DNA from 3 places in the Pseudomonas sp. Pmew2 genome. Region 2 is predicted to be linked to each of the others. Evidence: predicted binding sites of a transcription regulator. Region 2 holds the regulator's gene; each other region holds the start of a gene.
The links. The regulator sigma-54, encoded in region 2, starts transcription at its own class of promoters, with help from an activator protein. The targets are predictions, from matches to a motif close to ANTGGCATNNANNTTGCTNT.
Positions count from the first base shown of each region.

Region 1: flgB (flagellar basal body rod protein FlgB) is a predicted target of sigma-54. The motif match lies at 1,691-1,710, and genes of this name have one in related genera.
Region 3: AC4ANK_RS18225 (flagellar hook-length control protein FliK) is a predicted target of sigma-54. The motif match lies at 2,616-2,635, and genes of this name have one in related genera.

Region 1 covers NZ_CM176702.1:4,025,385-4,029,952, reverse strand. Annotated here, with positions in the region: gene AC4ANK_RS18415 (IS5 family transposase) at 1-3, shown strand, start outside; partial or broken gene AC4ANK_RS18410 (LysR family transcriptional regulator) at 124-450, opposite strand; gene cynS (cyanase) at 524-991, shown strand; gene AC4ANK_RS18400 (nuclear transport factor 2 family protein) at 1,002-1,475, shown strand; gene flgB (flagellar basal body rod protein FlgB) at 1,755-2,162, shown strand; gene flgC (flagellar basal body rod protein FlgC) at 2,166-2,606, shown strand; gene flgD (flagellar hook assembly protein FlgD) at 2,622-3,308, shown strand; gene flgE (flagellar hook protein FlgE) at 3,334-4,568, shown strand, end outside.
Region 2 covers NZ_CM176702.1:1,458,199-1,462,766, forward strand. Annotated here, with positions in the region: gene rapZ (RNase adapter RapZ) at 1-365, opposite strand, end outside; gene ptsN (PTS IIA-like nitrogen regulatory protein PtsN) at 368-832, opposite strand; gene hpf (ribosome hibernation-promoting factor, HPF/YfiA family) at 844-1,152, opposite strand; gene AC4ANK_RS06705 (RNA polymerase factor sigma-54) at 1,228-2,721, opposite strand; gene lptB (LPS export ABC transporter ATP-binding protein) at 2,904-3,629, opposite strand; gene lptA (lipopolysaccharide transport periplasmic protein LptA) at 3,630-4,178, opposite strand; gene lptC (LPS export ABC transporter periplasmic protein LptC) at 4,165-4,568, opposite strand, start outside.
Region 3 covers NZ_CM176702.1:3,986,000-3,990,567, forward strand. Annotated here, with positions in the region: gene fliL (flagellar basal body-associated protein FliL) at 1-389, opposite strand, end outside; gene AC4ANK_RS18225 (flagellar hook-length control protein FliK) at 1,168-2,571, opposite strand; gene AC4ANK_RS18230 (Hpt domain-containing protein) at 2,697-3,053, opposite strand; gene AC4ANK_RS18235 (fused response regulator/phosphatase) at 3,087-4,568, opposite strand, start outside.

The DNA.
Region 1 (4,568 bases), 2.6 Mb from region 2:
TAACACGGAAAACCGAGCGAAAAACGCGCTCGACTCACACTGCATCAGACCGTTTTCAGAAAAATAGCGCTATGTGCCTGGCAAATTACGGCTTGCCACCGCTGCGCGGCAAGTTGATCGGAGCATCCCTAGGCGCAATTGTCCGCGTGACAGATCGCTGACATCGTTGAGCGCACGCTTCCCGGCCTCCAGCTCAAGCAGGCAACGACGCGCGTGGTCCAGATACACGCGGCCGGCATCGGTCGGCACGACGCTGCGGCGGGTGCGGTCGAACAGTTGCACACCCAGGCTGCTTTCCAGCTGCCTGATCTGTTGCGACAACGCCGGTTGCGAGACATGCAGGGCCTCGGCCGCCCGGGTGAAATTGCCATGGTCGGAGACTGCCAGCAAATAACGTATATGGCGTAACAGCACGGCATCACCATAAGGCAGGATTATGGCGATGATCATAAATCAGTCTTGGATCTTATGGTGATAGTTGCCGATGCTGTGATTGATATGAATTCATTCCGGAGGGTTACCTATGCCGCACAGCAACATTTCCAGAGCACCGCGCCAGAATCTGACTGAACGTGTGCTGCAGGCCAAGACCGCAAAGAACCTGACGTGGGCAGGGCTTGCAGAAGGTACGGGGTTGAGCGTGGTGTATGTCACGGCTGCATTGCTCGGTCAGCACCCATTGCCGGAAGCGGTGGCCGAGGTAGTCGCCGAGCGTCTCGGGCTGGACAGGGACGCGGTCGCCGAACTGCAAACCATCCCGTTGCGCGGCAATGTCGAAGACGTCTCCAGTGACCCGACGATCTATCGCTTCCACGAAATGGTTCAGGTCTACGGCACAACGCTGAAGGCATTGGTGCATGAGCAGTTCGGCGACGGCATCATCAGCGCAATCAACTTCAAGCTCGACATCAAGAAAGTCGAAGATCCGGAAGGGGGCGAGCGAGCCGTGATCACCCTTGATGGAAAATTTCTGCCCTATAAACCGTTCTGAGGACGCTGAGATGAGTGATAAAGGAAGACCGCCATTTCCACCCTTTACCCTGGAGACGGCTGTCCAGAAAGTCCGTGGCGCCGAGGATGGCTGGAACTCTCGCGATGCGGCGAAAGTTGCGCTGGCCTACACCGAAGACACCTACTGGCGTAACCGCAGTGAGTTCATCAATGGCCGCGCAGAGGCTCAGGCCTTTCTGGAACGCAAGTGGCGCAAGGAACTGGACTACCGGCTGATCAAGGAGCTCTGGGCATTTACCGATAACCGCATAGCCGTGCGCTATGCCTATGAATGGCATGACGACTCTGGCAACTGGTTCCGTTCGTGTGGCAACGAAAACTGGGAGTTCGCTGCAAACGGCCTCATGCAGCGGCGCTTTGCCTGCATCAACGATTTGCCGATCGCCGAGTCCGAGCGCAAATACCATTGGCCATTGGGGCGGCGACCTGATGACCACCCTGGGTTAAGTGAGCTTGGCCTCTGATTCAGTCGTCAAAGAGACCTTCGGGTCTCTTTTTTATTGGGCGTCCGAATGAGGCAATGATGAAGTGCCGCCATTGTCAGGCGGCAAGTCGACACTGGCAAAAAAACGGCACCCCGCTTGCCGCTTTCTCCTCCCACAGCGGAAATGCCTTGCCGCTTTTCTGGCATTGCCGCCTCGCCGCCGCCTGCGGCCCCCGCAATCATTGGCTTTTGCAACATGGCACGCCGATTGCTTTGTCAGTAACAACAGAATCAGGTCAACCGGCAAAGGTTTCCCGAAATGAGCATCAGCTTCGATAAAGCGCTAGGCATACATGAAAAGGCTCTGAACTTCCGGGCTCAGCGTGCAGAGGTGTTGGCCAACAACATCTCCAACGCCGATACCCCGAACTTCAAGGCTCGCGATCTGGACTTCTCGTCGGTGCTGGCTGCCGAAAACGACAAGGTGCAGAACGGTCATTTCGCGCTGAACAAGACCAACAGCCGCCATATCGAAGCCGAAGGCATGGGCAATGATGACGGGACGCTGCTGTATCGCACCCCGTCGCAGCCTTCGCTGGACCAGAACACCGTCGATTCCCAGGTCGAGCAGGCCAGCTACACCGAGAACGCCATGGGCTTTCAGGCCAGCTTCACATTGCTCAACAGCAAGTTCAAGGGGCTGGTTGCAGCCCTTCGCGGAGAATAATTCATGTCACTAGCCAATGTGTTCAACATTGCCGGTAGCGCCATGAGTGCCCAGACCACGCGTCTGAACACTACGGCCAGTAACATCGCCAACGCCGAGACCGTGTCTTCGAGCATGGACCAGACCTACCGCGCCCGTCACCCGGTGTTTGCCACCGTGATGCAGGGTCAGCAGTCCACAGGCGGTTCGCTGTTCCAGGATCAGGGCGAAGCCGGGCAGGGCGTTCAGGTCAACGGCATCATCGAAGACAGCTCGAACCTGGAAGCACGTTACGAGCCCAATCATCCTTCCGCTGACAAGGACGGGTATGTCTACTACCCCAACGTCAATGTCGTGGAAGAAATGGCCGACATGATTTCTGCCAGCCGGTCTTTCCAGACCAACGCCGAAATCATGAACACCGCTAAATCCATGATGCAGAAGGTTCTGACCCTCGGTCAGTGATAGAAGGCGAACGTTATGGCCGATAACACCACAGCAAGCAGCGTCTCATCGACGTTCTTGAACACACTGCAGAATCCGACGCCGACCGCGACGAATTCCACCGGTACGCTGGGCAAGGACGCGTTCCTGCAGCTGCTCGTGACGCAGATGAAGAACCAGAACCCGCTGGACCCACAGGACAACACGCAGTTCGTGGCCCAGCTGGCACAGTTCAGCAGCCTTGAAAGCATGCAGAACCTGACGTCGACGGTTGACACGATTGCAACCAGTTACAAGTCGTCCCAGGCGTTGCAGGCATCGTCGCTGGTAGGTCGCTCGGTGATCATCGATTCGAGCTCCACCACCGTGGATACCACCAAGGGTATGACCGGTTCGATCGTTATTCCGAGCGCCACTACGGCGACAAGTATCAAGGTTTACGATTCGCAATCGAATCTGGTCGACACCGTCGAGCTGGGCGCGCAGAAAGTCGGCACCACCAGCTTTTCCTGGGACGGTACGGACAGCGACGGTACAGCGCTTGCGTCGGGCAACTACACCTTCAAGGCTGAAGGCTCGGTTGACGGCAAGAACACACAGCTTTCGACTTACCTGCCTGCCACGGTCAACAGCGTCACGTTGGGTGTGAATGGTGCAGAAACAATGCTCAATCTGGCCAGCGGCAGTGTTGCCCTGTCCAAAGTTCAAACCATCGGATTGTAGAGCCTACCAGGCGCAGGAGTGAAACATGTCTTTCAATATCGGCCTTAGTGGGCTCTATGCTGCAAACAAAAGTCTCGACGTTACCGGCAACAACATTGCCAACGTTGCGACCACTGGCTTCAAATCGTCGCGCGCGGAGTTTGCCGATCAATACGCTCAATCGATTCGCGGCACTTCCGGCCAGACCAATGTGGGCAGTGGCGTAACAACCGCAGCGGTTTCCCAGCAGTTCTCGCAGGGCAACCTGACTACCGGTACTGCCAACAGCCTCGACCTTGCCATCAACGGCAACGGTTTCTTCATGCTCAGCAATAACGGCGAGAAGCTGTACACCCGTGCCGGTGCATTCCACACCGACAAGGAAGGCTACGTCGTCAACAGCGGCGGTATGAAGTTGCAGGGTTACAACGTTGATGCCAACGGCAGTGTGGTAACCGGTGCATTGAGCGACCTGCGGGTGGATTCGTCCAACCTTCAGCCCAAGGCAACCACCGCCATTACCAACGTTGCCAACCTGAATTCGACCACTGCCTTGCCGTCGCTCACTACGTTCGACGCGACTGACACCAAGTCGTACAACATGAAGTACAGCACGCCGACCTATGACACTCAGGGTAACGCGCATACGCTGGATCAGTATTTCGTCAAGACCGGCACCAACACCTGGTCCATGTACTCGCTGATGGACGGTCGCAGCATTTCCGACCCGACCACTACTACGGCCGACAAGAACGACCTGACATTCGACTCCTCGGGTAATCTGGTCGTCGCAGCGCCGGGCACCGTACCGACCGACAGTGCGAACATCAAGTTCAACACTGATGGCACCTTTACTGTCGCCAACTGGGTACCAGGTGTGCAATCCGGCACCGGCACGACCGCCAGCTGGGGCGCGAACGGTGCTACGGGTGCCTCCATCAAACTGAACATGGCCGGTATTACCCAGACCGCGTCGGTGTCGGGCCTGATCACTCAGGACCAGGACGGTTACGCCACTGGCCAGCTCAGTGCGATGAGCGTTGATGCAACCGGCAACCTGTTCGCGACCTACACCAACGGCAAATCCCAAGTGATCGGGCAGACCTCGCTGACCAACTTTGCCAACGTGCAAGGCCTGGCGCAGGCAGGTGGCACCAACTGGCGTGAAACCTTCGCTTCGGGCGTACCGGTCAGCGGCACGCCGCAATCGGGCACCCTCGGCTACATCACTGGTCAGGCGCTGGAAGAGTCCAACGTCGATCTGACCATGGAGCTGGTCAA
Region 2 (4,568 bases):
CGTATCGCCTCGGCAAGCGAACGATCTGCCGTGCTCAAAGGATGACGACGCCTGGTTTCCGAGAAGCGTTTGAGAAGGGTTGCTTCATCCGCATCAAGGTAAAGCACGTCGCACTGGATGTTGCGTGAGCGGACTTCATCCAGCATTTGCGGAAAGCGGGTCAGGTGACTGGGCAGGTTTCGCGCATCGATGGACACCGCCAGCAAGGGCTCGGCCAGTTCAGTATTGATCAGCGCTCGCTCGGCCAGTTCCGGCAGCAGTCCGGCAGGCAGGTTGTCGACACAGTAAAAACCGTTGTCTTCCAGCACGTCGAGGGCTGTACTTTTACCCGAGCCGGAACGGCCGCTGACGATGATCATGCGCATGTTCAGTTTCCGTTCTGCACGTCCAGCACCACTTGATAAAGCGCTTCGGCACTTTTGGCACTGCGCAGGCGCTTACGCACATCTTTGTCATCAAGCATGCTGGCGATCTGGCGCAATAACTCCAGGTGCTCATCAGTAGCGGCTTGCGGGACCAGCAATACAAACAGCAGGTCAACCGGCGCGCCATCGATGGCGTCGAAATCCACGGGGGTAGCGAGGTGAATGACTGCACTGACAGGCTCGCTGCAGTCAGCAAGGCGGCAATGAGGGATGGCAATACCGTTGCCGAAACCGGTTGAACCCAGTTTTTCGCGGGCAACAAGACTTGCGAATACTGTGTCCGGAACCATGCCCGGTACTTCACGACCGATCAGGTTGGCAATTTCTTCGAGTACACGCTTTTTACTGCCACCCGGCACGTTCACAAGGGAGCGGCCGGGGGTCAGGATATTTTCGATTCGGATCATTTAAATGGGCGTTAGCGAGCGGCCGCACCTTTGAGGATGCTTTGCTGCTTTTCCTTATGCTTGAGCAATTGTCGGTCTAGCTTGTCAGTGAGCAGGTCGATGGCAGCATACATGTCGTCATGTTCAGCATTGGCAACGACCTCTCCACCATGGATGTGCAACGTGGCTTCGATCTTCTGCTTGAGCTTTTCGACCGTCATCGTGACCTGCACGTTGGTAATCTTGTCAAAATGCCCCTCGAGCTTTTTGAGCTTGAGCTCAACGTATTCACGAAGGGGTTTGGTCACTTCCAGTTGGTGTCCACTGATGTTGACTTGCATACAGCTTTCTCCTTTGCCAGTGCATAAAGAGGCAGGCATGGCGCCTGTCTCTGGGACGCTGTGGCTGGGCCTGCATCACATCAGCCGCTTACGCTCACTGGAAGGCGCTATCCCGAGTGACTCGCGGTACTTGGCGACTGTGCGACGGGCTACTTGAATGCCTTGTGCCTCCAGTAAACCAGCGATCTTGCTATCACTCAACGGCTTTTTCTGATTTTCCGCCGCAACCAGTTTTTTGATGATTGCGCGAATTGCCGTGGACGAGCATTCACCGCCCTCGGAAGTGCTCACATGGCTCGAGAAGAAGTATTTCAGCTCGTAAATGCCGCGTGGCGTGTGCATGAACTTCTGGGTGGTCACGCGCGAGATGGTCGATTCATGCATGCCCACTGCCTCGGCAATGTCGTGCAGGACAAGCGGCTTCATCGCCTCGTCGCCGTACTCAAGAAAGCCGCGCTGATGTTCGACGATCTGGGTGGCGACCTTCATCAGTGTCTCGTTGCGGCTTTGCAGGCTCTTGATGAACCAGCGCGCCTCTTGCAACTGATTGCGCATGAAGGTGTTGTCTGCGCTGGTATCGGCCCGGCGTACAAAACCTGCGTATTGCGGATTGACGCGCAGGCGCGGTACGGACTCCTGATTGAGCTCGACCAGCCAGCGCTCGTTGTCCTTGCGCACGATTACATCGGGAATGACGTACTCGGCTTCTGTGGATTCGATTTGTGAGCCAGGGCGCGGGTTGAGGCTCTGGACCAGCTCGATGACCTGGCGCAGCTCGTCTTCCTTGAGCTTCATGCGCCGCATCAACTGGCCGTAATCGCGACTTCCCAGCAGGTCGATGTAGTCGGTGACCAACCGTTGCGCTTCCATCAGCCAAGGTGTTTTGGCTGGCAACTGGCGAAGCTGCAGGAGCAGGCATTCGCTCAGGTTTCGGGCGCCGATGCCTGCCGGCTCAAACTGCTGGATGCGGTGCAGTACGGCTTCGATTTCGTCGAGTTCGATGTCCAGCTCGGGATCGAAAGACTCGAGAATCTCCTCGAGGGTTTCGTCCAGATAGCCCTGGTTGTTGATGCAGTCGATCAGCGTAACCGCCACCAGGCGGTCCTTGTCGGACATCGGGGCGACGTTCAATTGCCACAGCAGGTGGCTTTGCAGGCTTTCGCCTGCAGATGTGCGTGTGGTGAAGTCCCACTCGTCATCATCGTTGCTTGGCAGGCTGCTGGCGCTGGTCTGGTAGATGTCTTCCCATGCGGTATCGACGGGCAGTTCGTTGGGAATGCGCTCGTTCCATTCGCCGTCTTCAAGGTTATCCACGGTAGGCGCGGATTCCTGGTAGGTCGGTTCCTGAACGTCGGGGTTGGGCTTTTGTTCGATGTTGTCGGCAAGCGGGTCGGAGTTGTCGAAGTCGTCGCCTTCTTCCTGCCGTTCCAGCATGGGGTTCGATTCCAGCGCCTCCTGGATCTCCTGCTGGAGGTCCAGTGTGGAAAGCTGGAGTAAGCGGATTGCCTGTTGCAGCTGCGGTGTCATCGTCAGCTGCTGGCCCATTCTCAAGACTAGCGATGGTTTCATGGCAGGGGCTAAACACCTTATTCGCCGGCGCTCATGCGCCATCTACTACAGGCGCCGGAGCGCCAACTTAAGCAAATTATATGCCTGAAACCTGTACCTTTGCCTAGAGTGGTATGACAAATAAAATATTGTCAACACACTGCACTGGCATCAATCGGCCGCTAAGCGCAAAGGGCAGTCGATTAAAGGCGGAATTCGTGGCCGAGGTAGACCTCTTTCACCAGTTGATTCGCCAGAATGGTCTCGGAATCGCCTTCTGCGATCAGCTGTCCATCGTTGACGATGTAGGCAGTTTCGCAGATGTCCAGCGTTTCACGGACGTTGTGGTCGGTGATCAGTACGCCGATACCCTTGGCCTTGAGGTGGTGAATGATCTGCTTGATATCACCTACCGAAATAGGGTCTACGCCTGCGAAAGGTTCATCCAGCAGGATGAATTTCGGCGCAGTGGCCAGGGCGCGGGCAATTTCCACGCGGCGGCGCTCGCCGCCCGACAGGCTCATGCCCAGGTTGTCGCGAATGTGGGTGATGTGAAACTCCTGCAAGAGGCTTTCGAGCTCCTTGCGGCGTGCTCCGGCATCGAGTTCCTTGCGGGTCTCGAGAATCGCCATGATGTTGTCGGACACTGAAAGCTTGCGGAAAATCGAGGCTTCCTGCGGCAGGTAGCCGATGCCGGCTCGGGCGCGACCGTGCATGGGTTGATGGCTGACATCCAGATCGTCAATCAGCACGCGACCCTGATCAGCCTGGACCAGACCTACGATCATGTAGAAGCAGGTGGTCTTGCCGGCACCGTTGGGGCCCAGCAGGCCGACGATCTGGCCGCTGTCGATGGAAATGCTCACATCGCGCACGACCTGCCGGCTTTTGTAGCTTTTAGCCAGATGCTGGGCTTTGAGCGTCGCCATTTACTGGGCCTTCTGAGGTTGGTCGGTTTTCTTTTTCGGCTGGATGACCATGTCGATACGCGGACGTGGTGTGGTCACCTTGGCACCGCCATTGGCCCGACCGGCGCTGACGACCTGTCTGACCGTGTCATAAACGATTTTCTCGCCTTCGGAAGTATTGCCATCATTGATGACCTTGGCCTTGTCGATGAGGACGATACGGTCCTGCCCGGCGTAGTACTGAATAGTGACGGCATAGGCCTGCACAATCGGTTTGTCTACGGCAGGCTTCTGCTCGTAATAGGCCAGATTGCCGACAGAGGTGAACACATCCACTTCGCCCTGGGCATTACGCGTGATCGTCACAGTGTTACCGGTGATCTTCATCGAGCCCTGGGTGATGATGACGTTGCCCTTGTAGGTTGCTACGCCTTTCTTGTCATCGAGCTGAGCATCGTCAGACTGGATGTGGATCGGCTGATCGCGGTCGGTTGGCAGGGACCAGGCGCTCGCGCTTCCCAGTGCTGCGCCCAGGCCGAGCAATAAAGGAAGAGTTTTAACGAGCCTCATACTGTCCTCTTACGTTGGACAGCAGGTCCATCCTGCTGTCTTTCAAATATGCTTTCATTCCCTTGGCCGTAGTCACACCGCCGGCGCCGTCGATTCTAACGTCTTGCTCGGTCTGCGCATATTGCTTCTGAGGGAATACGGTCATTCGACTGGTAGTGATAATAGTCGTACGTTGTTTTTCATCGGTACGCTCGACACGAACGGAATCGATCAGCTCGACCTGGTCGCCGCCGGACGAAACTTCGCCTTTCTTGCTCTGTACGTGCCATGGAAACTCGCCACCGCGGTACATGTGCAGGTCGGGCGTGGTCAACAGGGTCACGTCAGTGGCTTTCACGTGCTCGACCTTGTCGGAGGTCATGTCGTACTGAAGCGTGCCATCGGGCAGGT
Region 3 (4,568 bases), 2.5 Mb from region 2:
CCGATCGGCGAGGCCAGCGACTCAAAGGGTATAGCAGCAAACAGCATGACCAGGTTGTTGCGGATCAGCGGCATATGCGCCTTCAGCGCTTCCATATCGGCGGCATTGCGCGCCAGCATGGTGATACTGACCTGCATATAGCGCTGGCGACCATTGGAGTTGAAGTTGACCACGAAGGCCGGGGTCATGGGTTCGAACACCGCCACTGGCTTGACGTTAGCTGCGGCAGCGGCAGCAGCCGGGTCTGGTGTGCTTTCGCTCTTGTGCATGAGGAACCAGGTCGCGCCCACCGACAAACCTACCGCCAGCAGCAACGCCACAACGGCGAGGATGATGAGCTTGAGTTTGCCTTTGGTTGCCGGGTCTTTAACTTCTTCGCTCTTCGCCATGCCAATAATCCGTCACTATTCAATAGGTTCTTCAATACGTGACAGAGGCAGAGCAAGTGTTATGCCAGAGTTGTACGAGATGGAGATGTATTGGACACAACCGGTTACGCGGCTGGGCGCGGAGGGATGGTAATGCTTGTGTCAGTGCCGAATCAGCCCGACCCGGGAGCTGATGACTATCGTCCCCACGCTCCGCGTGGGAATGCCGTTCGTGACGCTCTGCGTCACACGGCAGTTCTGCGACTTCAGGTAGATTGGCGTTCGGCCCAGATTCTCGCTCCCACGCTCCGCGTGGTAATGCCTTTCGTGACGCTCTGCGTCACACAGCGGTCCTGCGAGATCAGGTGGATTGGCGTTCGGCCCAGATTCTCGTTCCCACGCTCCGCGTGGTAATGCCTTTCGTGACGCTCTGCGTCACACAGCGGTTCTGCTATGTCAGTTATGTTTGTGTCCGGCTCAGGTTACCTTTTCGTCCCTCGGCGACCTACTTTGATGAGGCCAAAGTAGGCAAATCCCCTCGCTCCTGTTTCCGGCCCGACTTCGTCGGGTTCCTTCGCCCTGTCACTGATCCGGGGGTCGCCGCAACGGGCCATCCATGGCCCGGTGCGGCTAGCCTGGCGTCCTGCCAGGCTACCCCCGGATCAGCGCCAGGACTCAGCCGTCACTAAGGTCGCAATTTGCGTCGTCTGTACCATCGGGATCGAAAATCATTTCTGCCTTAACAACTAGCAGACAAGGCATGACTTCGCGTCGCGGCTGCCATGTGAGGCAAGGAGCATCACGCGTAATAATCGATCTCGCTGCTGCCGATCACGCGTGCAGCCGGCTGGCTGACCGGAACAGCGGCATCGACGCCTGCAATCTCATCCGAAGTGTCGCCTGAGCTCACGCCATTGCCACGACCGTTGCGCTGGGCACGGCTGGCCTGCTCTTGAGCCTGTTGCTGGGCCTGCTGTTGCGACTGGTCGGAAACGTTGACGTCGACGTTGCCAAGCCCCTGCTGAACGAACGACTCACGCAACCTCGACATCTGGCTTTCCAGTGCGTCACGCACGCCCATATGGGCGCTCATGAACGTTACCTGGGTCTGCTGCTCAGGTGCCATGTTGATGCGAATGTCCAGACGTCCGAGTTCGGCGGGCTCCAGCTTGATATCGGCGGTTTTGAGGTTCTGGCTCGACAGGTACATGACGCGGTCGACAATGCCTTCGGTCCAGCCGCTTTGGTGCATGGCCAACGGCTGATTCATCAACGGCGCTGCGGCAGGTGCTGCCGCAACACGGGCCGGTTGCGCGGCCTGGCTCAGCGCAGCGAGGCGATCGGCAAAGTTGTCGACGCGCGTGTCGCCCGCGGCGCTTTTGACATCCTTCAGTCCTTCGCCGATCAAGCCGCTGAACGACTTGTCACTGCTTTCCGTGCTGCTCTCTTCCGAGGGAAGCTGCTCGCTCAGGGCCGACAGGTTATTGACGAGATTCTGGTTTGGATCGGCCTCTGCGTTGGTCGGCGTCGCTTTGTTGGCAGCATGGGTATTCTGCGCAGCCAGCTGCGTTTTGGCGTTGGCATTCTCCAGCGCCAATTGCACTGCATCCAGACCATCAAGCGGATCGGCGTCCGGATTGAATGCTTCTTCAGTCGCTGCGGGCGGAGCAGCCTGAGTGACCGTGAGCACGGTAGCTACGGGCGCAGCCGTGGCGTCAGGGCTTTGTGGTCTGGCGACCGGCAACGCAGGCGCTTGAGCAGCCATCGCCTGCAACGCCGGGTCAAGCACCGGATCGACAATCGCCAGCCCTTCAGTCAATGCAGAGTCGGCAGATGCCTGTGCGTCATCCTGCTTTGAACCGGCACTGGCAGCATCATCCTCAGCGGCAGTCGATCGGGTTGGCAAATCATTGCCGCTATCGGCAACACTCGACGTGTCAGCGGCATTGGCCTGATCACTGGCAGGCTTGTCCTTGCCGGCGGCAACCTTGTCCTTGTCAGGCGCAGCCTTGTCGCGAGCCGGCTTGACCGGCGCATCATCACGCGACGGAACGGCATCCTTCGCCTGTTTGGCATAGACATTGGAAAAGCTGGAGGCCCCGTCTTTGCTGCTGTCAGCAGACTTGACCGCATTATTGGCCGTACCGGACCTTGAGGTCGCAGTGCTTGTGGCCTGAAGAAGCGCATTGGTAGCGAGGGGCATTTCGGTCTCCGCATAAGCTGCTGGTTATCGCCTTACCAGAACACTTAGCAATATGCGGGCCAACCTTCCACACCCACTTCAAAGGTTGCCGAATAAAGGAAGATCGGGGATCTGGAAATCAGTGATCAGCTGACAAACAACTGCCGCTCTGCGTTAAACAAACCGCGAATAGTCATGTATTCGCTGTCGATTTTACCGATCAACTCTGGCAGACCTGTGAACAACTGCTGACGGGACTGCTCTTCCAACTGACGACACAACTCGGAAAGTTGCAAGGCACCCATATTGGCGCTGCTGCCCTTGAAACTGTGCGCGGTGAGGCTCAATTCCTGAAAGTCAGGATGGCTGACTTGAACAGCAAGACGCAGTTGCGCGATACGCTGCTCGGAATCCTTGAGGAACACATCCAGCAAGGTCGGATATTCGTCCTCCATGACTTCCTGCAAGGCATTCAGCACGCTGTAATCCAGATGAATCGACACTTGTTCACTCCTTGATCAAGACTCCAGGGGGGATTATGCCACTCCCTCCCAGGAAAATTCCACGCAGGCCGTCCTGCCATCCGCGGACCATCGAGCCTCACGACTCAATTCACACACCAGGCGGAGCCCGCGACCATACAGCTCATTGCCCGCAGGTATCTGCATCCGGACTTTTTCAATATCAAATCCCTGACCACTGTCCTCCACGCTGAGGGTCAGCCGACCACCCGCTGCGACCGGCTCGACCCGCACAGTCACGCGGATAAACCCGGTCTGAAGCATGCCAAGCCGCTCGGCGCGCTGCTGATAATACAGGGCGAAACCTGCTGCATCATGCTTTAGCGCCGAATCCAGCCCTAGTACACCATGTTCCAGTGCATTGCTATAAAGCTCGCCGAGCACCATGTGCAATGCAGCACCCTGATTGCGCAGGCCATGAACTTCAAGCAGCAACTGCAAGACGTACGGCAACGGGTTGAAGCGCCTCAGGGTCGAAGCGCGAAACTCGAAGCTGGCCGACCAGTCCAGTGGGCTGGAGGCACCGCTGTCCGAATAGGTCAGGGCAGGCAGACTCTGCAATGGCTCATCGACGGCGCTGATTTCCAGCAGACTGACATCGTCACGTGCCTTGCCACCAAAATCGTTGAGCGCTACGAGAATTTCCTCGATCAGCAAATGCGGCTCGCGGTTGGTAGAAAGCACCTGGCGCAAACGCTGCGCACCGAACAGTTCGTCATTGTTGTTGCTGGTGTCGAGCACCCCGTCGGACAGCAGGAAGATGCGATCGCCCGGCGCCAACGGATAGACCTCGGTGCGTGCATCGAAAGCATCGACACTCAGCACGCCCAATGGCAGGTGACTGGAAGCCAGCGGCACATGCTCACCCTGCGCGCCACGCAACAGGTAGCCGTCCGGCAAGCCCCCGCTCCAGACCTCGACCTGCCGTTGTGCAAGGTTGATACAAAGCAGCGTTGCACAACAGAACATGTCGACGGGGAGGATGCGTTTGAGCTTGGCGTTCATTTCACGAAGGATTTCAACCAGGCCGTAGCCCTTGGCGGTCATGCCGTAGAACACCTCGGCAAGCGGCATCGCCCCGACGGCAGCCGGCAAGCCGTGCCCGGTGAAATCCCCAAGCAGGACCTGCATGTGCCCGGCCGGCGTGTAGGCGGCCAGCATCAGGTCGCCGTTGAACAAGGCATAAGGAGACTGCAAATAGCGGATATTGCCGGCCCCAAGGCAACCGGCGTGGGCAATCTGATCGAACACCGCCTTGGCGACACGCTGCTCGTTGAGCAGGTACTCGTGGTGCTTGCTGATCTGGTCACGTTGTTGACGGACGGTTTCGTGCAACACCCGCAAGCGGTTCATGGCATTGAGTTTGGCGGCCAGCACCAGCGGGTTGTAAGGCTTGGACATGAAGTCGTCGCCACCGGCATCCAGACAGCGTGCAAGCGCTTCGCCTTCAGTCAGCGAGGTGAGGAAGATGATCGGCACCAGCGACTCACCACTCAT